2 regions of the Streptomyces sp. NPDC026377 genome follow, and region 2 is predicted to be linked to the other one. Evidence: riboswitches for the same ligand, from Rfam matches in the RefSeq annotation. Region 2 holds a riboswitch; the other holds the start of a gene.

Region 1 (10,246 bases), on a different contig from region 2:
AGCCGTAGCCGCTCGCCGGGGCCGCCGGGGCGGCGTGCGCCTCGCGGTCGTAGAAGGGCCGCCCCTTGGCGCGCAGCCACATCCCGACCGGGTCGTACTCGTCGGAGAGGGCGACCGTGGAGACCGGCAGGCCCTCGGGGACGGCGGCGACCGACTGCTGCATCATCGCGCGCACCGCGTCGACGGAGTGCGGCCCGGTGTCGTAGAGGTCGAGGCCGATGGCGAGGTAGGGGGTGCCGAGCGCGGGCTGCACCCAGGCGCGGCGCAGCGCCCGCACGGCCGGGGTGCGGTGCGCGTGCTGCGTGAGCAGGGCGTAGAACTGCGGGATCTCCACGGCCGGTTCGGTGATCCGCAGCGGGCCCGCGGGCATCCGGTCCAGGCCCGTGGCGATCCGGCGCAGGTCGGGCCACGGGATGCCGACCCCGCCGCCGGGGGCGTGCGGGTTGAGCCAGATCCCGTACCGGTCGGGGTAGAGGGCGCGCGCGATGTCCCGGCCGGTGACCACCTCGTGGGCCCGGTTCCAGCCACTGGCGGAGAGCTCCTGGGCGGAGGTCACACAGGGTGCGTACGCCACCCCGTCGATCTCCATGTTCCCGTACTGCGCGTCGGGGGCGCCGGGGCCGCCGTGCCACAGCAGCATCCACAGCCGGCCGGAGGAGGGATCGGCGAGGGCGTGCAGCAGCGCCTCGTACGCGTCGTAGCGCCCGGGGGCCACCTGGCGCAGCATGTGCTCGACCTGCCCGGCCGCCGCGGTGCCTGACGCACTCACCCTGGGTCCCGCCCCTCTTCGGTCCCCCGCGGCGCCGGTGCACAGGCGGGCGGCCGTGGGGGTTCTACGGATTATGGAACCAGCTTATGCGGGAGGGCGGCGCGGCGGCCCGCGCGTGGGCGGACTAGAGGGCGGGGCGCGTGTAGAAGGGGCGCACCCGGTCCCGCATCCAGTCCCCCACCGGGTCCTGGGCGACGTCGAGCAGCACCAGGTTCACCGGCCAGCCCACCGGGACGCGGCCCAGCGCCCGGCCGAGCGCCTCCATGGGGGCGTTGCGCCCGGCCCCGTCCCAGGTGGAGAACTCCACCCCGATGAAGAGCGTGGGCTCGTCCCCTTCGATGGAGGCGAGCGCGCGGCGGGCGGTGCGCACCACGCCGATGGCTTCGAACTCGGCGGAGGCGGCGGCCAGGAAGTCCACCGGGTCCTCCTGCCAGTCGGGCTCGAAGAGCCGCACCCGGGCGCCGGTGGCGGGGCCGTCCAGGGCGGTGCGCCCGGTCCGGCACAGCTCGGCCACGGCGGGCGGCGGCAGCGGTACGCCGACCGCGCCCTCGGGGTTCAGCGCGATGCCCAGCTGCGGCGGCAGACCCCGGGCGAACTCCACGGCCGGCGCGATCGCGAACGACATGTGCGGGCCGACGCACTGGAGGAACTGCTGCTCGGAGCTGTAGACCGGGACGTACGGCGCGCCGTCGATCTCCATGGTGGGCAGATCGAGGTCCCGGCTGTCCTGGCCGCCGCCGTTGGGGAGCGGCACCCAGACGGGGTTGCGGCCCATCACCTCTATCAGGCGGGGGCCCGCCGTGGGGTTGCCCAGCGCCGCCGCCAGGGCCTCCTCCAGCTCGTTGCCCGGCCAGCCGCCGCCGCCCTGCGGGAGCGGGTGCGGGAAGTTCATATGCCGTCCTTCATCTGCGGGTGACTGCGGGCCGTACGGGGCCGCTCGCGCGTGCCCCGCGCGGAAACCGTCCCCGCGCGGAAACTCTAGCCCCGGCCGGGGGGCTCGCCGAAAGCGATGCGGTCCACCGTCCTCGCCGCCTCCCGGTCCAGCAGGACCGCCGACGCGACCCCCCTGGGGAGGCGGCCCGCCGCGACCGCCGCGATCAGGCGCGGCACCGCCCGGCAGTGGCGGGCGAAGGCGTACGCGGAGACCCTGCGGCCGCGCGCGGCCTGGCCCGCGAGCGCCACCTCGGGCGAGACGTCGAGCAGCACCAGATGGAGGGCGCGCCCCCGCCGGGCCGCCCGCCGCGCCAACGACCAGCGCACCCAGGCGTGGGTGCCGCAGTCGTGCACGACCAGGCCCTCGCCCGCCCGCAGGGCCCGGTGCATCCGCAGGAAGTGGGCGACGCGGGCCACCGGGCGGTACAGCGCGTACGGCACCCCGGGCAGCCGGGCCTCCCAGGCCCTGCGGGTGTCCTGGGAGTCGATGCCGAGACCGGGCGCCGCCTGCCGCAGCAGGGTCGTCTTGCCGCTGCCCGGCAGCCCGGAGACCACCACCACGTCGCCCGCCGCGAACCGAAGCGTGCGCGGGGCACGTCCGGCGCGCCCGCGCAGGTCCCGCACCACGGGCGCCGCACCGGGCGCCGTGGCGCGCTGCGCGGGCACCGCCGAGCGGGCCTTCGCCGCCGTGTGCCTGTGCACCGTCATCGGTCCCCCCTTGCCGGGTCGTGCGACCCTTCCCCAATGTACGTAAAGAGATGGTAATGAGAGCTGAGTGATGTGCCGTTCCGCGGACCCGTGCAATGATGTGCCCGCCAACTGCATACCGGCCGCTTGAATCCACGCGGGAGAGTCCCCGGCAGTTCCCCACGGCCCGAAAGGGCCGGGCGGATCGCGGGGCGCCGAAGGAGCAAGTCCCTCCCTTGAATCTCTCAGGCCCCGTACCGCGTGGATGAGGCAGATCTGAAAAGCGGGTCGCGCGTTCCCGGACGGCGCGGCTCCACCCAAGGTGCAAGCCGGGTCTCCCGGCGAACCTCTCAGGTTCCGATGACAGATGGGGAGGATCGTCCTCGCCGTCATGCCCTGGGAGCCACACCCTCATGAGCAACCCCCGTCTCACCGCCCTTGACGCGACGCACCGTTCGCTGGGCGCGACCATGACCGACTTCGCCGGCTGGGACATGCCGCTGCGCTACGGCAGCGAGCGCGACGAGCACAACGCCGTCCGCACCAGGGCCGGTCTCTTCGACCTCTCCCACATGGGCGAGATCACCGTCACCGGCCCGGAGGCCGTCAAGGCCCTGGACCACGCGCTCGTCGGCAACATCGCCACCATCGGCGTGGGCCGCGCCCGCTACACGATGATCTGCCAGGAGGACGGCGGCATCGTCGACGACCTGATCGTCTACCGCCTCGGCGAGAGCGAGTACATGGTCGTCGCCAACGCGGGCAACGCCCAGGTCGTCCTGGACGCGATCACCGAGCGCGCGGCCGGTTTCGACGCCGAGGTCCGCGACGACCGCGACGCCTACGCGCTGCTCGCCGTCCAGGGCCCCGAGTCCCCGGGCATCGTCCAGTCGCTCACCGACGCCGACCTGGACGGCCTGAAGTACTACGCGGGCCTGCCCGGCACCGTGGCCGGCGTCCCGGCGCTGATCGCCCGTACGGGTTACACCGGCGAGGACGGCTTCGAGCTCTTCGTGGCCCCGGCCGACGCCGAGAAGCTGTGGCAGGCGCTGACCGAGGCGGGCAAGGCCGCGGGCCTGGTGCCGTGCGGTCTGTCCTGCCGCGACACCCTGCGCCTGGAGGCGGGCATGCCGCTGTACGGGCACGAGCTGACCACCGGGCTCACCCCGTTCGACGCGGGGCTCGGCCGGGTCGTGAAGTTCGAGAAGGAGGGCGACTTCGTGGGGCGCGCGGCCCTGGAGGCCGCCGCCGAGCGCGCCGCCGCCAAGGCGCCGCGCAAGCTGGTCGGCCTGGTGGCACAGGGCCGCCGGGTGCCGCGCGCCGGGTTCTCCGTGGTCGCGAACGGGGAGGTCGTGGGCGAGGTGACCTCGGGCGCCCCGTCCCCGACGCTGGGCAAGCCGATCGCCATGGCGTACGTGGACGCCGAGCACGCCGCACCGGGCACCTCCGGTGTCGGCGTGGACATTCGCGGTACGCATGAGCCGTACGAGGTCGTGGCGCTGCCGTTCTACAAGCGCCAGAAGTGACCCCTCGCACACGCCCCGCATGACTTTTCCGTTCACCACCACTCCCCCTCGTACAGGAGAATTCAGCTCATGAGCAACCCCCAGCAGCTGCGCTACAGCAAGGAGCACGAGTGGCTGTCGGACGCCGAGGGCGGCGTCTCGACGGTCGGCATCACGGAGCACGCGGCCAACGCGCTCGGTGACGTGGTGTTCGTCCAGCTCCCGGCGGTCGGTGACACGGTGACCGCGGGCGAGACCTGCGGTGAGCTGGAGTCGACCAAGTCGGTCAGCGACCTGTACTCCCCGGTGACGGGCGAGGTGGTCGAGGCCAACCAGGAGGTCGTCGACGACCCGTCGCTGGTCAACTCCGCCCCGTTCGAGGGCGGCTGGCTGTTCAAGGTGCGCGTCGAGGGCGAGCCGGACGACCTGCTCTCCGCCGACGAGTACACCGCGTTCGCAGGCAGCTGACCTTCCGGCGTAAGGACTGATCTTCCGATGTCGCTTCTGAACACCCCCCTCCACGAGCTGGACCCGGACGTCGCCGCCGCCGTCGACGCCGAGCTCCACCGTCAGCAGTCCACCCTCGAAATGATCGCCTCGGAGAACTTCGCTCCGGTCGCGGTCATGGAGGCCCAGGGCACGGTCCTCACCAACAAGTACGCCGAGGGCTACCCGGGGCGCCGCTACTACGGCGGCTGCGAGCACGTGGACGTGACCGAGCAGATCGCGATCGACCGGGTCAAGGACCTGTTCGGCGCGGAGTACGCCAACGTCCAGCCGCACTCCGGCGCCTCCGCCAACCAGGCCGCCCTGTTCGCGATCGCCCAGCCCGGCGACACGATCCTCGGCCTGGACCTGGCGCACGGCGGCCACCTCACCCACGGCATGCGCCTGAACTTCTCCGGCAAGCAGTTCAACGTGGTCCCGTACCACGTTGACGAGGCCGGTCTGGTGGACATGGCCGAGGTCGAGCGCCTGGCCAAGGAGCACCGCCCCAAGGTGATCATCGCGGGCTGGTCCGCGTACCCGCGCCAGCTGGACTTCGCCGAGTTCCGCCGCATCGCGGACGAGGTCGGGGCCCTGCTGTGGGTCGACATGGCGCACTTCGCGGGTCTGGTCGCGGCCGGGCTGCACCCGAACCCGGTGCCGTTCGCGGACGTGGTCACCTCCACCACGCACAAGACGCTCGGCGGTCCGCGCGGCGGCATCATCCTGGCCCGGAACAAGGACTTCGCGAAGAAGCTGAACTCCGCGGTCTTCCCCGGCTTCCAGGGCGGCCCCCTGGAGCACGTGATCGCCGCCAAGGCGGTCTCGTTCAAGGTCGCGGCCTCGGCGGAGTTCAAGGAGCGCCAGCAGCGCACCCTGGACGGCGCCCGGATCCTCGCCGAGCGCCTGGTCCAGGACGACGTCACCGCGCACGGCGTCTCGGTCCTGTCCGGCGGCACGGACGTGCACCTGGTCCTGGTGGACCTGCGCGACTCCGAGCTCGACGGCCAGCAGGCCGAGGACCGCCTCCACGAGGTCGGCATCACGGTCAACCGCAACGCCGTCCCGAACGACCCGCGGCCCCCGATGGTCACCTCGGGCCTGCGGATCGGCACGCCGGCGCTGGCCACCCGCGGTTTCGGCGCGGACGACTTCCGTGAGGTCGCCGACATCATCGCCGAGACCCTGAAGCCGGACTTCGACAAGGACGCCCTCGCCGCCCGGGTCTCCGCCCTGGCCGCCAAGCACCCCCTGTATCCCGGCCTGAAGTAGTTTCGTACCCTTTTGTTCGTACGAACCTTCGGGGCATCGCGCACACTGGACAGTGAGTGCGGTGCCCCGAACCCTTGCACCGCCCGTTCCACCTGCTCGTTCTGCACCACCCGGCAGACAACGGCGTCTACCTCACCAAGGAGTTTTTCCGTGGCCATCTCGGTCTTCGACCTGTTCTCGATCGGCATCGGCCCGTCCAGCTCCCACACGGTCGGCCCGATGCGCGCGGCCCGGATGTTCGCGCGCCGCCTGAAGAACGAGGGCCTGCTGGCCCACACCGCCTCGATACGGGCCGAGCTGTACGGCTCGCTGGGCGCCACCGGCCACGGCCACGGCACCCCCAAGGCGGTCCTGCTGGGCCTGGAGGGCAACTCGCCGCGCACGGTCGACGTGGAGAGCGCCGACGACGAGGTGGAGCGGATCAAGTCCAGCGGGCGGATCAACCTGCTCGGCGCGCACGAGATCCCCTTCGACTTCGACGAGGACCTGATCCTGCACCGCCGCAAGGCGCTGCCGTACCACGCCAACGGCATGACGGTCTTCGCGTACGACAGTGAGGGCGCCCTGCTCCTGGAGAAGACGTACTACTCGGTCGGTGGCGGCTTCGTGGTCGACGAGTCCGCCCTGGACAAGGAGGGGGCCGCCGGGGAGAACCCGATCGTCCCCGACGACACCGTCCTGAAGTACCCCTTCCGCACCGGCGACGAGCTGCTGCGCCTGGCGCGCGAGACGGGTCTGTCGATCTCCGCCATGATGCTGGAGAACGAGAAGGCCTGGCGCACCGAGGACGAGATCCGCGCCGGGCTCCTGGAGATCTGGCGCGTGATGCAGGCGTGCGTCTCGCGCGGCATGTCCCGCGAGGGCATCCTGCCGGGCGGTCTCAAGGTCCGCCGCCGGGCCGCCACCACCGCCCGCCAGCTGCGCGCCGAGGGCAACCCGGACGCGCACGCGATGGAGTGGGCGACGCTGTACGCCATGGCGGTGAACGAGGAGAACGCGGCGGGCGGCCGGGTGGTCACCGCCCCCACCAACGGCGCCGCGGGCATCATCCCGGCCGTGCTGCACTACTACATGAACTTCGTGCCCGGCGCGGACGACGAGGGCGTGGTCCGCTTCCTGCTGGCCGCCGGTGCGATCGGCATGCTCTTCAAGGAGAACGCCTCGATCTCGGGCGCCGAAGTCGGCTGCCAGGGCGAGGTCGGCTCGGCCTGCTCGATGGCCGCGGGCGCCCTGGCCGAGGTCCTCGGCGGCACCCCCGAGCAGGTGGAGAACGCCGCGGAGATCGGCATGGAGCACAACCTCGGCCTGACCTGCGACCCGGTGGGCGGCCTGGTCCAGATCCCCTGCATCGAGCGCAACGGCATGGCGGCCGTGAAGGCCGTGACGGCGGCGAAGATGGCGATGCGCGGCGACGGCAGCCACAAGGTCTCCCTGGACAAGGTCATCAAGACCATGAAGGAGACGGGCGCCGACATGTCGGTGAAGTACAAGGAGACCGCGCGCGGCGGCCTGGCCGTCAACATCATCGAGTGCTGACGGCGGTGAGCGCACCCGACGTCCCCTGACAGCGCCCCGGCTGTCCGCGAAGGCGGTGGCGAGGACCCCTGTGGTCTCCTCGCCGCCGCCTTTCGCCATGCAAGAAAGGAGACGGATTCCGCTTCCCGAACGAAAGGGCGACCCCCGCCCGGCTGCTCGGAATGGCCGATCACCCATTGATCGGAACCCGCCGGTTCAGTTTGGCCAATTACCGTACTCCGCTTGCACGTTACGGACGACTACAGTACGTTATCGCCGTCTTTCCGGCCTTCGTCCGAGGACTCACCTGCTCCACAAGCCGAGGAGTGGAACATGCCGCGCGGGATCGAGTGCGCCGGATCCGACCTCTGCGAAGAACTCGCGGGAGCCCAGGACACGACGTTCTCGATGGTGTACGAGGGCGAGCCACCGAGCCGCATCATCCGCGCGACCGAGAATTTTCGGCTGATGGCCGATCTGTCACCGATGACGCTCGGCCATCTCCTTCTCCTGCCGGTGGATCACTATTTCAGCTTCGCGCAGCTGATAAAGGACTTCGGCGAAGAACTCCGCGGATTCATGGGAACGCTCGAACCGGCGTACCGGGAAACCTTCGGGGCTTTTACGGTACTGGAACACGGGTCGTGCCCCGGCATGGAGTCGAGCGCCTGCATATCCCACGCCCACTGGCACATCCTGCCGGTCGACGGACGGCGCGTGAACGAGCTCATCCTGGCCGACGGGCTCGCGTCCACCGCCCTCACCGACCTGGACCAGCTCGCCGAGTTCGACGACGTCCCGTACTTCATGTGCCGGAACGACGAGGAAGCGCGGGTCTACCGGCCGCGGCGCGGCATGCCCCGCCAGTACCTCCGCTCCAGGGTCGCGAGGACCGTCGGCATCGCGGATCCCCTGTGGGACTACGCCCTCGTCGTCCGCAAGGAACTCTTCCGTGAAACCGTCGCGCTCACCTCGGCCTGGCGCGTGAAAACGGATCCCCACTCGAACTGAACGCAGCCCGGAGGAACCCGCATGTCCGGTGTATCCATTTCCATCGACGGCCCGACCGCCAGCGGCAAGACCACCCTGGCCACCGGCCTCGCGGAGGAACTGGGGCTGGCATTCCTGGATACCGGCGTCACGTATCGCAGTCTGGCTTATGCCCTGAACCACGAACCCGTCGAAAGACTGAGGCGAGAACTGGGATCTCTCCTCGTCCACCAGCCGGAGGTCCACCACCGGGGGCGCGGCGGGGGAATCTGCCAGCACCATCGCGTTCTTTTTCAGGGGGAGGACATCACCGACCGGATCTGGAACGCGTCACTCGACACGAACCTGAAATCGATTGCCCAGGACGAGGGCTGCCGCCGGGAAATCCTCCTGATGCACCGGGACATCGTGGAGAAGTACGAGAACATCGTCGCGGTCGGCCGTGACGTCGCCGTCACCCTGCTCCCCCGGGCCTCGCTCCACATGTATCTCACCGCGGACCTGGCCGTTCGCAGGGAGCGGCGCCGGGCCCAGTACCGGGACCTCAAGGACCGCTCCACGGCCGTCGGTCCCGCGACCGAACGCGACCTGGAGAACCGCGACGCCATCCGGGCCATGCCGAACGCCCTGGAGATCGACTCCACCTACAGTCCCGCCCCGGCCGTCTTCAAGGCCGCTCTGCACGGGCTGCGGCGGTACTCCTCGTGAACGCCCGGGAGGAACGGCCGGCGTACTCCGACGAACCGACCCGGGTGCAGCAGCTCATCAGCACCTTCCTCACCGGCCAGTCGGGAACGAGCCTCGACACGGACGGACTCCACATCCGGCTGACCGCGGGAGCGGACGCCAAGGACGACTGCGCCGTCTACGACCTGAGCTCGCCCATGAGCCTGGTCGTCGGCTCCGACTACGTCCGCGGCCCCAAGTTCGTCCTCTACGAGATGGGCCTGCTCTCGGGGTTCGACATCGGCTACTACCTGGCCGTCGCCAACGTCAGCGACATCGCCGCCATGGGAGCCACCCCGATCGGTCTGCTGAGTGTGGTGCGCTATCCCCACGAGGTGGACGACGCGGAGTTCCGGCAGGTGATGGCGGGCATCCACCAGGGGTGCACGGACTGCGGAACACTGAACGTCGGCGGCGACATCGGCAACGCCGAACGGCTCATCCTCTCCGCGACCGCGTTCGGCGTCTGCCGACCGGGGGCCGCGCTGATGCGCGGCGGCGCCCGCCCGGGTGACCTGCTGTGCGTCACGGGGCCCTGCGGGCTCCTGGGCGCGGCCGTCGCCTACTTCCCCCGTCGGAGCACGTTCGGGAAGGCCCTTCCCGAGGAGGTCGAGCACCGGCTGCTTCAGGCCTGGAAGCGCCCGCGGGCGCGCGTCGCCGAGGGGCGGCTGCTCGGCGCGAAGTCGTATGCGACGGCCTGCCAGGACACCTCGGACGGCCTCAAGGCGACCGTCGAGCAGATCATGCGGGCGAGCGGTGTGGGGTTCCGCGTCATCGAGGAGGACGTTCCCCTGGACCCCGCCGTGGGCATGGTCGCCGACCTCATGGGCGTCGAGCCGCTGGCGCTGGCGATGAGCGCGTCCTCGGACTTCCAGCTCGCCTTCACCCTCGGCGCGGGTGACCTCGACACCTGTCGCTCGGAGTTCGACCTGGCCGGGCTGGACTTCCATGTCGTCGGCGGGGCGACGGATACCGGAAGAGCCGAGTCCGTCAACCGCGCGGGGGTCGCACGTCCGCTTCCGGGAGTCGCCTGGAAGCACCAGAAGGCGGATGTCAGCCTCCTCGCCGCCGGGCCCGTGGAGGATTAGCGCGGGAGTCGCGAAGAAGTGCGGTACCGGTCGGTGCCGCGACCGGGAATCGACCCTACAATCAAGAAATGAGGTCCTTGTCGGCCAAGCTTCTGGATCGCTTGATCCTGCTCGCGGCCAGTGTCTGCATGGTGGCCCGTCAGTACGATTTCCCCGAGCGTAAATTCTGGGCCGAATTAACGGGCGGTCGCCCGTACCTCATAGTGATCCTGATCTGCACGATCGGAATATTCGGAGCCTTCACCCCGTTCCAGGCGCTGTCCGAACGCAATAGG
Region 2 (10,246 bases):
GGGCGGCGGGCGACGCCATACTGGTCGACAACAGGCCGCTGGTGCCGCCGTACACGGTGCTCGCGGTGGGGGACGGCAAGAAGCTCAGCACCGCCTTCCAGGACAGTGCCGACGGCCAGTACCTCCATGTGCTCCAGGAGAACTACGGCATCCGTTCCAGCATCTCGGAGCAGACAGAGGTGCGCCTGCCGGCCGCGCCGAGCCTGATCGTACGTACAGCACAGCCGCAGGCCACCGGCGCCGGCAGGGGCGCGGCCGCCACAAGGAAAGGCACATCGTGATCGCCGTACTTGGCCTCGTCGTGGGAGTCGTGGTCGGACTGTTGGTCCGGCCCGAGGTGCCCGCGGTGGTCGAGCCGTATCTGCCCATCGCCGTCGTCGCCGCGCTGGACGCGGTCTTCGGTGGTCTGCGGGCCATGCTCGACGGCATCTTCGTCGACAAGGTCTTCGTGGTGTCCTTCCTGTCGAACGTCGTGGTGGCGGCCCTGATCGTGTTCCTCGGTGACAAGCTGGGGGTGGGCGCGCAGCTGTCGACCGGCGTGGTCGTCGTGCTCGGCATCCGGATCTTCTCCAACGCCGCGGCCATCCGCCGCCACGTCTTCCGGGCGTGAGGCCGATGAGCAGCGAAGAAACGCCCGCGCAGGAGCCGGGGCGCACGCCGGGTCCGGGCGCCGGAGGCACTCCTTCCACGCCGGAGCCGCCTCGGCCCGACACGCCCGGCGCCCCCGGCCTGCCGAATTCCGCCGGTACACCGGTAACCCCTGGTACGCCGGTGCCTCCCGGCCCGCCCCCGGCGCCCCCCGCGCCCGCCCCCGAGCCCCAGGAGCCTTCGGGTCCGCAGGTGACGGGCCGCCAGCGGCTGGCCGCCGGGCTGTGGCCGCCGCGGGTGACCCGGGCCCAACTGATCGTGGCCCTGCTGCTGTTCGTGCTGGGGCTGGGACTGGCCATCCAGGTCCGCTCCACCAGCGACAACAGCGCGCTGCGCGGGGCGCGCCAGGAGGACCTGGTGCGCATCCTCGACGAGCTCGACTCCCGTACCAAGCGGCTGGAGGACGAGAAGACGCGGCTGGAGGGGCAGCGCACCGAGCTGGAGACCAGCTCCAACCAGGCGGCGGAGGCGCGCAAGCAGACCCTGGAGAAGGAGCGCCAGCTGGGCATCCTGGCCGGCACGGTCGCCGCTCAGGGCCCCGGCATCACGCTGACCATCACCGACTCCAAGAAGGCGGTCGAGGCGGACAAACTGCTCGACACCATCCAGGAGCTGCGGGCGGCCGGCGCGGAGGCCATCCAGGTCAACGACGTCCGGGTGGTCGCCAACACCTATTTCTCGGACGCGGACGGCGGTATCGAGATCGACGGCCACCGGGCCACCGCGCCTTACGTCTTCAAGGTGATCGGGAAGCCACAGGATCTCGAACCCGCGCTCAACATCCCCGGCGGTGTGGTGCAGACTCTGGAGAAGGAGCAGGCCACGGCCACGGTGGTCCGTTCCGACAAGATCGTCGTGGATGCCTTGCGACCGGTGAAGCGGCCTGATTACGCTCGGTCGTCCTCGCGGTGACGCGGGGCCGCATGTCCCGGACCGCACAAGGGCATGAGCTTGCGGGGGGTCGGCGCACCCAACTCGTGGTGCGTGGTGGAAACTGTTTGGCGGATACGGACGTTGTGAGGATGTCCGGGTCGGCCGGTGTGTTGATTCTGGGTTCGTCCTGCCCCACGGGCGGGTCTGTTTCGGTCAAGGGGAATCGCCCGTGAAGTTGTTTGCGAAGTTGTTCGGCAAGAGCGCACGTGAGGACGGTGGCTCCGGCTCCGCCCGGCACCGTGCCCGGGGTCGTGGACAGACGGAGGAGCAGGGCGGCGAGCGCCCGCTGTTCCGCGATGAGGTGGGCCACCCCGGTGGCGACATTCCGGGCGGTCCGGGCGCGTCTTCTGTTGACCCTGCCGGTCCCGGCCGCATAGGTTTCCAGGACCCGTCGAGTGCGGGGCAGGGTGGCGGGTTCGCGTCCGATCCGTACGCGACCAGCTCCCACGCGGTCCAGCCGGGGCAGGAGGATCCGTCCATGCCGGTGTGTACGAGGTGCGGGCACAGCAACGCGGCCGCGAGCCGCTTCTGCTCCAACTGCGGGGCGCCGCTGCGCCCGGGTGCGGTCCCCGAGCGTGCCGCGGAGACCACGTCGACGATCTCGATCTCCGGTCTGGAGGCCTACGACTCCGAGGTGACGGGCCAGACGGCGCTGCCGTCGCTGTCGCCGGAGGCGCAGGCCGCGGTGGACGCGCTGCCGCTGGGCTCCGCCCTCCTGGTGGTGCGCCGCGGGCCCAACTCGGGCAGCCGCTTCCTGCTGGACAGCGAGCTGACCACGGCGGGCCGGCATCCGCAGAGCGACATCTTCCTGGACGACGTGACCGTCTCGCGCCGCCATGTGGAGTTCCGTCGCAACCCGGACGGCCGTTTCACCGTCTCGGACGTCGGCAGCCTCAACGGCACGTATGTGAACCGGGAGCGGATCGACTCGATCGACCTGTCCAACGGCGACGAGGTGCAGATCGGGAAGTACCGGCTGGTGTTCTACGCGAGCCAGCACGGCGTCTGACCCTCTCCCAGACTCCGTCCGGGGGGACCCGCAAGGGGGAAGACCCATCAGGGAAGGCCCATGCTGCACACACCGACGGGCGGTGCCGGAAACGGCACCGCCACCGCGGGCGACCGGCTGATGAGCATCGGTACGGTGCTGAACCAGCTGCGCGAGGAGTTCCCCGAAGTCACCATTTCCAAGATCCGCTTCCTGGAGTCCGAGGGGCTCGTGGAACCCCGGCGCACGCCGTCGGGGTACCGCAAGTTCAGCCCCGAGGACGTCGAGCGGCTCGCCCAGGTCCTGCGGATGCAGCGGGACCACTATCTTCCGCTGAAGGTCATCCGCGAGCATCTGGACGCGCTCGGCCGGGGTGAGCAGCCGGCGCTGCCCACCGCGGGCGGAGCGCGCGATCTGGCGGACGGCGGGGGCGAGGGCGACCCCGAGCGCCCCACGGCGTCCCGTGTGGGGCGTACGGAGCTTCTGGTGGCCGCTGAGGTCACCGAGGCGGAGCTGACCGAGTGGGAGTCCTACGGGCTGATCTCGTCCGGTCCTGAGGGCGGCTACGACGCGGAGTCGGTGAACGTGGCACGTCTTGTGGCGGACCTGGGCCGATTCGGTCTCGAACCGCGTCATCTTCGCGCCATGAAGGCCGCCGCCGACCGCGAGGCCGGACTGGTCGAACAGGTGGTCGCACCCCTGCGTCTGCACCGCAACCCGCAGACCAGGGCGCATGCGGAGGCCACCGTCAGGGAGCTCGCGGCGCTCACCGTGCGGCTCCACGCGGCCATGGTCCAGACCGCTCTCGGGGTCCGGCTGCACTGACCTCGGGGGTCCCCGACTACCCAAACCGGCCGGGCACGTCCTAGGGTTGCTGTGTGAACGAGCTCGACGTCGTGGGTGTCCGGGTGGAAATGCCCTCCAACCAACCGATCGTGCTCCTGCGTGAAGTGGGAGGCGATCGGTACCTCCCGATCTGGATCGGTCCAGGGGAGGCGACCGCGATCGCCTTCGCCCAGCAGGGGATGGCTCCGGCGCGGCCGCTGACGCACGACCTTTTCAAGGACGTGCTGGAAGCCGTGGGTCAGGAGCTCACCGAGGTCCGCATCACGGACCTGCGCGAAGGTGTCTTCTACGCGGAGCTGGTCTTCGCCAGCGGGGTCGAGGTGAGCGCGCGGCCATCGGACGCCATAGCGCTCGCCCTGCGCACCGGCACGCCGATCTACGGCAGTGACGGGGTGCTCGACGACGCGGGGATCGCCATCCCGGACGAGCAGGAGGACGAGGTGGAGAAGTTCCGCGAGTTCCTCGACCAGATCTCGCCCGAGGACTTCGGCACCAACAGCCAGTGAGCCGCGCGCCCGGAGCCCCGTGAAACCCGGCGGCTCCAGGGCATTCGAGTAGCCTTTCCCGGAAGAGGGGTACGCGAAACCACTCTCAGGGTGATTATCACTCGGCGTGCCGAGTGTGGCGATCGTTGACGCACCCCGAGTGACTGCCTACCGTCGTGAGGGCAGTTCAAGGACGGAGGGTCGGCGTGAGAAGCAGCGGCGGCGACAGTACGGCAGGGGAGGCCCCCGGACGTCCGGGGGAGAGCGGGCCGTATCCGCTTGCGAGCTCTCTGCCGGGTACGAGTGGTGGCCACCCCCTTCACGACAGCGAGGACGATGCCGACACCGTCGGATACCGGGGGCCGACGGCGTGCGCGGCGGCGGGGATCACCTACCGGCAGCTCGACTACTGGGCGCGTACCGGCCTGGTCGAGCCCAGTGTGCGTCCGGCGTACGGATCGGGCACCCAGCGGCTGTACAGCTTCAGGGACGTCGTGGTCCTCAAGATCGTCAAGCGATTCCTGGACACCGGGGTCGCCCTCCAGAACATCCGCACCGCGGTACAGCACCTGCGGGAGCGCGGCTTTCGTGATCTGGAGCGGATGACGCTGATGAGCGACGGGGCGACCGTGTACGAGTGCTCCTCGCCCGACGAGGTCGTCACCTTGCTCCAAGGCGGCCAGGGGGTCTTCGGCATCGCGGTCGGCGTGGTGTGGCGCGATGTGGAGACCGCGCTGTCCCAGCTGCACGGCGAGCGGGTCGACACCGGCGAGACGCTGGTCGGGAACAACCCGGCCGACGAGCTGGCCCGGCGCCGCAACCGCGCGGTCTGAGGGGCGGCCGGGCCCGGGAGGGCCGATTGTCAGTGGTGTGAGGCAGCATCGGTGGTGTGAGAGCCGCGCCGACCATCCTGCATCTGGACATGGATGCCTTCTTCGCCGCCGCAGAGCAGGCGTCGAAGCCCAGCCTGCGCGGAAAACCCGTGATCGTGGGCGGCCTGGGGCCGCGCGGTGTGGTGGCCACCGCGTCGTACGAGGCACGGCGCTTCGGCGCGCGCTCCGCGATGCCGATGGCGCAGGCGAGACGGCTCTGTCCCAACGGCGCGTATCTGGTCCCGCGCTTCACGTTCTACCGCTCGATCAGCGAGCAGGTGATGGAGCTGCTGGGGCGGTTGTCGCCCCTGGTGGAGCCGCTGAGCCTCGACGAGGCCTTTGTGGACCTGGAGGCCGGGGGAGTGGCGCGGGACGCCCAGTCGGCCCGTGAGGCCGGTCAGCGGCTGCGTGCGGACATCCTGGCGGTGACGGGTCTGACGGGGTCGGTGGGGCTGGCGGGGTCCAAGATGCTCGCGAAGATCGCCTCGGAGGAGGCGAAGCCGAACGGGCTGATGCTCATCGAGCCCGGCACCGAGCGGGAGCTGCTCGCCCCGATGCCGGTCAGGACGCTGCCGGGCGTGGGGCCCGCCACGGGTGAGCATCTGCGCAGGGCGGGGATGACGACGGTGGCGGATCTGGCCGAGGCGGGGGAGGACGAGCTCGTCCGGTTGCTGGGCAAGGCGCACGGGGCCTCGCTGCACCGGATGGCGCTCGGGCTGGACGACCGGCCGGTGGTGGCCGAGCGGGACACCAAGTCGGTGTCGGTGGAGGACACCTTCGACGTGGACCTGCACGACCGGGTGCGGGTGATGACCGAGGTGGGACGGCTCGCGGACCGCTGTGTGCAGCGCCTGCGGGCGTCCGGGCACTCCGGCCGCACGATCGTCCTGAAGGTCCGCAGATACGACTTCTCCACCCTGACCCGGTCGGAGACGCTGCGCGGGCCCACGGACGACCTCGCCGTGGTGCGCGAGGCGGCCGGCCGGCTGCTCGACTCCGTCGACACCACGGGCGGCGTGCGTCTGCTGGGTGTCGGGGTCAGCGGCCTCGCCGACTTCACCCAGGAGGACCTCTTCGCCCAGGCGGCGGGCGAGCGCGCGGCCGGCGGGCAGGACCCGGCCGAGCCGGCGCCCGACGGGACCGAGGCGGAGGCGGTGGCCCCCGAGCAGCCCGAGACGGTGGACCCGGCCGAGCGGCGCTGGCTGGCAGGGCACGATGTGCACCACCGCGTTTTCGGCCCCGGCTGGGTGCAGGGCAGCGGAGTGGGCCGGGTGACCGTCCGGTTCGAGACGCCCACTTCCCCCGTGCCCGGCCGGGTGCGGACGTTCCGGGTGGACGACCCCGACCTGGAGCCATCCGAGCCGCTGCCGCTGGTGGACCCGGCAGGGCACGGGGCGGGCGGGCGGACGGGTGAAGGGGCCGGGCAGGAGCAGACGGGTGACGGCGGACCGGGAGAGCCCGGCGGTGCGCTGGGTCAGGCGTCGTCCTCCTCGCCCGCGAGCCGTCCGAAGTCCCGGTCGGTGCCGGGCAGCGGATCGGGGGCGGCGATGTCCAGACCGTAGTGGTGGTAGAGCTGGAGCTCCTGTTCGGGGGAGAGGTGGCGGCCGACGCCGAAGTCGGGAGCGTCCTTGATCAGCGCCCGGTCGTAGGGGATGTGCAGCGCCTCGTCGACGAGGGCGCTGGGCTCCAGGGGGACGAAGGCGTCCCGGCTGAACAGGCCGGTGCGTACGGCGGCCCACTCGGGGACTCCGGTGGCGTCGTCGAGGTAGACCTCGTCCACCGTGCCGATCTTGTTGCCGTTACGGTCGAACGCCTTGCGGCCGATCAGGCTGCGCGGATCGATATCGGTCTGCACGGTCCCTCCAACAGGTCGCAACTGCTCGTAACACTACGAAAGTGCACAACCGGGGTGTCGGCCACTCGAAGGATCAGGGCCGGGACGCGCTGGTAGGCTGGCGATGGCTGCTGACCCCGTGCGGGAGAGTCCTCCGGAAAGATGTCCGGAGGCGCCGAAGGAGCAAATCCTCCCCGGAATCTCTCAGGCCCACGTACCGCGCGGACGAGGTCACTCTGGAAAGCAGGACGGGGGACGTACGGGCGAAGGCCCGAGCGCGCACCCCTTCCTCACCGACGGTGAAAGCCGGGACGCCCCCACGCGCCCCGGTGAAGCTCTCAGGTTGAGATGACAGAGGGGGAGGCCGTCCGGGCACCCGCGCCGCGGTGCCCCTCGCAGGTCGTGCAGACCAGGAGGCCTCCGTAATGACCGCCAACCGCATGCCGCTCACCGAGCTCGAGCGTGGCATCCCCTTCGAGCAGCGTCACATCGGGCCCGACGCCGAGGCCCAGGCGAAGATGCTCGCGCAGGTCGGCTACGGCTCGCTCGACGAGCTGACCGCCGCGGCGGTGCCGGACGTGATCAAGAGCGCCGAGGCGCTGGGTCTGCCCGGCGCCCGCACCGAGGCCGAGGTCCTGGCCGAGCTGCGCTCCCTCGCCGACCGCAACAAGGTCCTGGCGCCGATGATCGGCCTGGGCTACTACGGCACGTTCACCCCGCCGGTGATCCTGCGCAACGTCATGGAGAACCCGGCCTGGTACACGGCGTACACGCCGTACCAGCCGGAGATCTCGCAGGGCCGACTGGAGGCGCTGCTCAACTTCCAGACCGTCGTCGCCGACCTCACCGGACTGCCCACCTCCGGCGCCTCGCTGCTCGACGAGGGCACCGCGGCCGCCGAGGCGCTCGCGCTCTCCCGCCGCGTCGGCAAGGTCAAGGGCGGGGTCTTCCTCGTCGACGCCGACACCCTGCCGCAGACGGTGGCCGTCATAGAGACGCGTGCCGAGCCGACGGGGGTCGAGGTCGTCGTCGCCGACCTGAGCCGCGGCATCCCGGCCGAGGTGGCCGAGCGCGGTGTGTTCGGCGTACTGCTCCAGTACCCGGGCGCCTCCGGCGAGGTCCGCGACCTCAAGCCGGTCATCGACGAGGCCCACGAGCTGGGCGCGATCGTCACCGTCGCCGCCGACCTGCTCGCCCTGACCCTGCTGACCTCGCCCGGCGAGCTCGGCGCGGACATCGCCGTCGGCACCACCCAGCGCTTCGGCGTCCCCATGGGCTTCGGCGGCCCGCACGCCGGCTACATGGCGGTCCAGGAGAAGTTCGCCCGCAGCCTGCCCGGTCGTCTGGTCGGCGTGTCCGTCGACGCGGACGGCAACAAGGCGTACCGCCTAGCGCTGCAGACTCGCGAGCAGCACATCCGCCGCGAGAAGGCCACCAGCAACATCTGCACCGCGCAGGTCCTGCTCGCCGTCATGGCGGGCATGTACGCGGTCTACCACGGCCCGGACGGCCTGCGGCAGATCGCCCGCCGCACCCACCGGTACGCGGTGATCCTCGCCGAGGGCCTGCGCGCCGCCGGTGTGGAGGTCGTGCACGGCTCGTACTTCGACACGCTGACCGTCCGGGTCCCCGGCAAGGCCGCCGAGGCCGTCGCCGCCGCCCGGGACGGCGCGGTCAACCTGCACCTGGTCGACGCCGACACCGTCTCGATCGCCTGCGACGAGACCACCGACCGCGAGCGCGTCGCCGCCGTCTGGGCCGCCTTCGGCGCCGAGGGCGACATCGAGGCGCTGGACGCCTCGGCCCCCGACACGTTGCCGGGCGCGCTGCTGCGCACCGACGAGTTCCTCACCCACCCGGTCTTCCACCAGCACCGCTCCGAGACCGCGATGCTGCGCTACCTGCGCAAGCTCGCCGACCGTGACTACGCGCTGGACCGCGGCATGATCCCGCTCGGCTCCTGCACCATGAAGCTGAACGCGACCACCGAGATGGAGCCGGTCACCTGGCCCGAGTTCGGGCAGATCCACCCCTTCGCGCCGGTCGAGCAGGCCGGGGGCTACCTCACGCTCATCCATGAGCTGGAGGAGCGCCTCGCCGAGGTCACCGGGTACGACGCGGTGTCCATCCAGCCCAACGCCGGTTCGCAGGGCGAGCTCGCGGGTCTGCTCGCGGTCCGCGCCTACCACCGCGCCAACGGCGACGACCAGCGCACGGTCTGTCTGATCCCGTCCTCCGCCCACGGCACCAACGCGGCCAGCGCCGTGATGGCCGGGATGAAGGTGGTCGTGGTGAAGACCGCCGACGACGGCGAGGTCGACATCGCGGACCTGCGCGCCAAGATCGAGCAGTACCGCGACGAGCTGTCGGTGCTGATGATCACCTACCCGTCCACGCACGGGGTGTTCGAGGAGCACGTCGCGGACATCTGCGGCGAGGTGCACGACGCGGGCGGCCAGGTCTATGTGGACGGCGCCAACCTCAACGCGCTGGTGGGCCTCGCCAAGCCGGGCAAGTTCGGCGGCGACGTCTCGCATCTGAACCTGCACAAGACGTTCTGCATCCCGCACGGCGGCGGCGGCCCCGGTGTGGGCCCGGTCGGTGTGCGCGCGCACCTCGCGCCGTACCTGCCCAACCACCCGCTCCAGCCGACCGCCGGCCCCGAGACGGGTGTCGGCCCGATCTCGGCCGCCCCCTGGGGCTCGGCCGGCATCCTGCCGATCTCGTGGGCGTACGTCCGGCTGATGGGTGCCGAGGGCCTCAAGCGCGCCACGCAGGTCGCGGTCCTCGCGGCCAACTACATCGCCAAGCGCCTGGAGCCGCACTACCCGGTGCTCTACACCGGCCCCAACGGCCTGGTGGCGCACGAGTGCATCGTGGATCTGCGGCCGCTCTCGAAGGCGACCGGCGTCAGCGTCGACGACATCGCCAAGCGTCTGATCGACTACGGCTTCCACGCGCCGACCATGTCGTTCCCGGTGGCCGGCACGCTGATGATCGAGCCGACCGAGTCCGAGGACCTGATCGAAATCGACCGGTTCTGCGAGACGATGATCGCGATCCGTGGCGAGATCGAAAAGGTCGCCTCGGGCGAGTGGCCCGCCGACGACAACCCGCTGGCGAACTCCCCGCACACGGCGGCGGCGCTGGGCGGCGAGTGGAACCACGCGTACAGCCGCGAGGAGGCGGTCTTCCCGGCCGGGGTCTCGAAGGCCGACAAGTACTGGCCGCCGGTGCGTCGCATCGACGGCGCCTTCGGCGACCGCAACCTGGTCTGCTCCTGCCCTCCGCTGGACGAGTACGACCACTGACGTAGGGCCGTCTACGGCTGACATACGTCGGGGCCGGTGCGGGGAGTTCCTCCCCGGGCCGGCCCCTTCTTGTGCGGTGCTGTTCTCCTGTGCGGCGCGGCGCGGCGTCCGTGCCCGTGGCCCGCGCTAAGCGGCCTTCGCCACCTGTCCTGCGGTCAGTGCCCGGTGCGGGGCGATGATCCGCCCGTCCGGCAGCAGCTCACCGGTGTCCTCGAAGATCAGGACGCCGTTGCACAGCAGGCTCCAGCCCTGCTCCGGGTGGTGCGCCACGAGCTGCGCGGCCTCCCGGTCGGCGGAGTCGGCTGTCGGGCAGGCTGGCTGGTGCTGGC

Evidence for each region. Region 2 has a riboswitch for glycine ahead of gcvP (aminomethyl-transferring glycine dehydrogenase). Riboswitches for the same ligand answer to the same signal wherever they lie in the genome.
Region 1: it holds a riboswitch for glycine, as region 2 does, so the genes downstream of both, gcvT (glycine cleavage system aminomethyltransferase GcvT) here and gcvP (aminomethyl-transferring glycine dehydrogenase) in region 2, are expected to answer to the same signal.

The regions. Positions count from the first base shown of each region.
Region 1 covers NZ_JBVHPV010000002.1:30,120-40,365, forward strand. Annotated here, with positions in the region: gene ACZ4MU_RS04285 (enhanced serine sensitivity protein SseB C-terminal domain-containing protein) at 1-769, opposite strand, end outside; gene ACZ4MU_RS04290 (enhanced serine sensitivity protein SseB) at 894-1,661, opposite strand; gene ACZ4MU_RS04295 (AAA family ATPase) at 1,748-2,410, opposite strand; glycine riboswitch at 2,538-2,659, shown strand; gene gcvT (glycine cleavage system aminomethyltransferase GcvT) at 2,803-3,915, shown strand; gene gcvH (glycine cleavage system protein GcvH) at 3,985-4,362, shown strand; gene glyA (serine hydroxymethyltransferase) at 4,390-5,652, shown strand; gene ACZ4MU_RS04315 (L-serine ammonia-lyase) at 5,803-7,188, shown strand; gene ACZ4MU_RS04320 (HIT family protein) at 7,501-8,178, shown strand; gene ACZ4MU_RS04325 ((d)CMP kinase) at 8,200-8,865, shown strand; gene thiL (thiamine-phosphate kinase) at 8,862-9,971, shown strand; gene ACZ4MU_RS04335 (hypothetical protein) at 10,049-10,246, shown strand, end outside.
Region 2 covers NZ_JBVHPV010000007.1:4,141-14,386, forward strand. Annotated here, with positions in the region: gene ACZ4MU_RS16405 (DUF881 domain-containing protein) at 1-281, shown strand, start outside; gene ACZ4MU_RS16410 (small basic family protein) at 278-610, shown strand; gene ACZ4MU_RS16415 (DUF881 domain-containing protein) at 616-1,560, shown strand; gene ACZ4MU_RS16420 (FHA domain-containing protein) at 1,643-2,590, shown strand; gene ftsR (transcriptional regulator FtsR) at 2,651-3,394, shown strand; gene ACZ4MU_RS16430 (bifunctional nuclease family protein) at 3,448-3,921, shown strand; gene ACZ4MU_RS16435 (MerR family transcriptional regulator) at 4,107-4,733, shown strand; gene ACZ4MU_RS16440 (DNA polymerase IV) at 4,790-6,334, shown strand; gene ACZ4MU_RS16445 (PRC-barrel domain-containing protein) at 6,247-6,627, opposite strand; glycine riboswitch at 6,739-6,836, shown strand; glycine riboswitch at 6,837-6,971, shown strand; gene gcvP (aminomethyl-transferring glycine dehydrogenase) at 7,032-9,917, shown strand; gene ACZ4MU_RS16455 (DUF5999 family protein) at 10,044-10,246, opposite strand, start outside.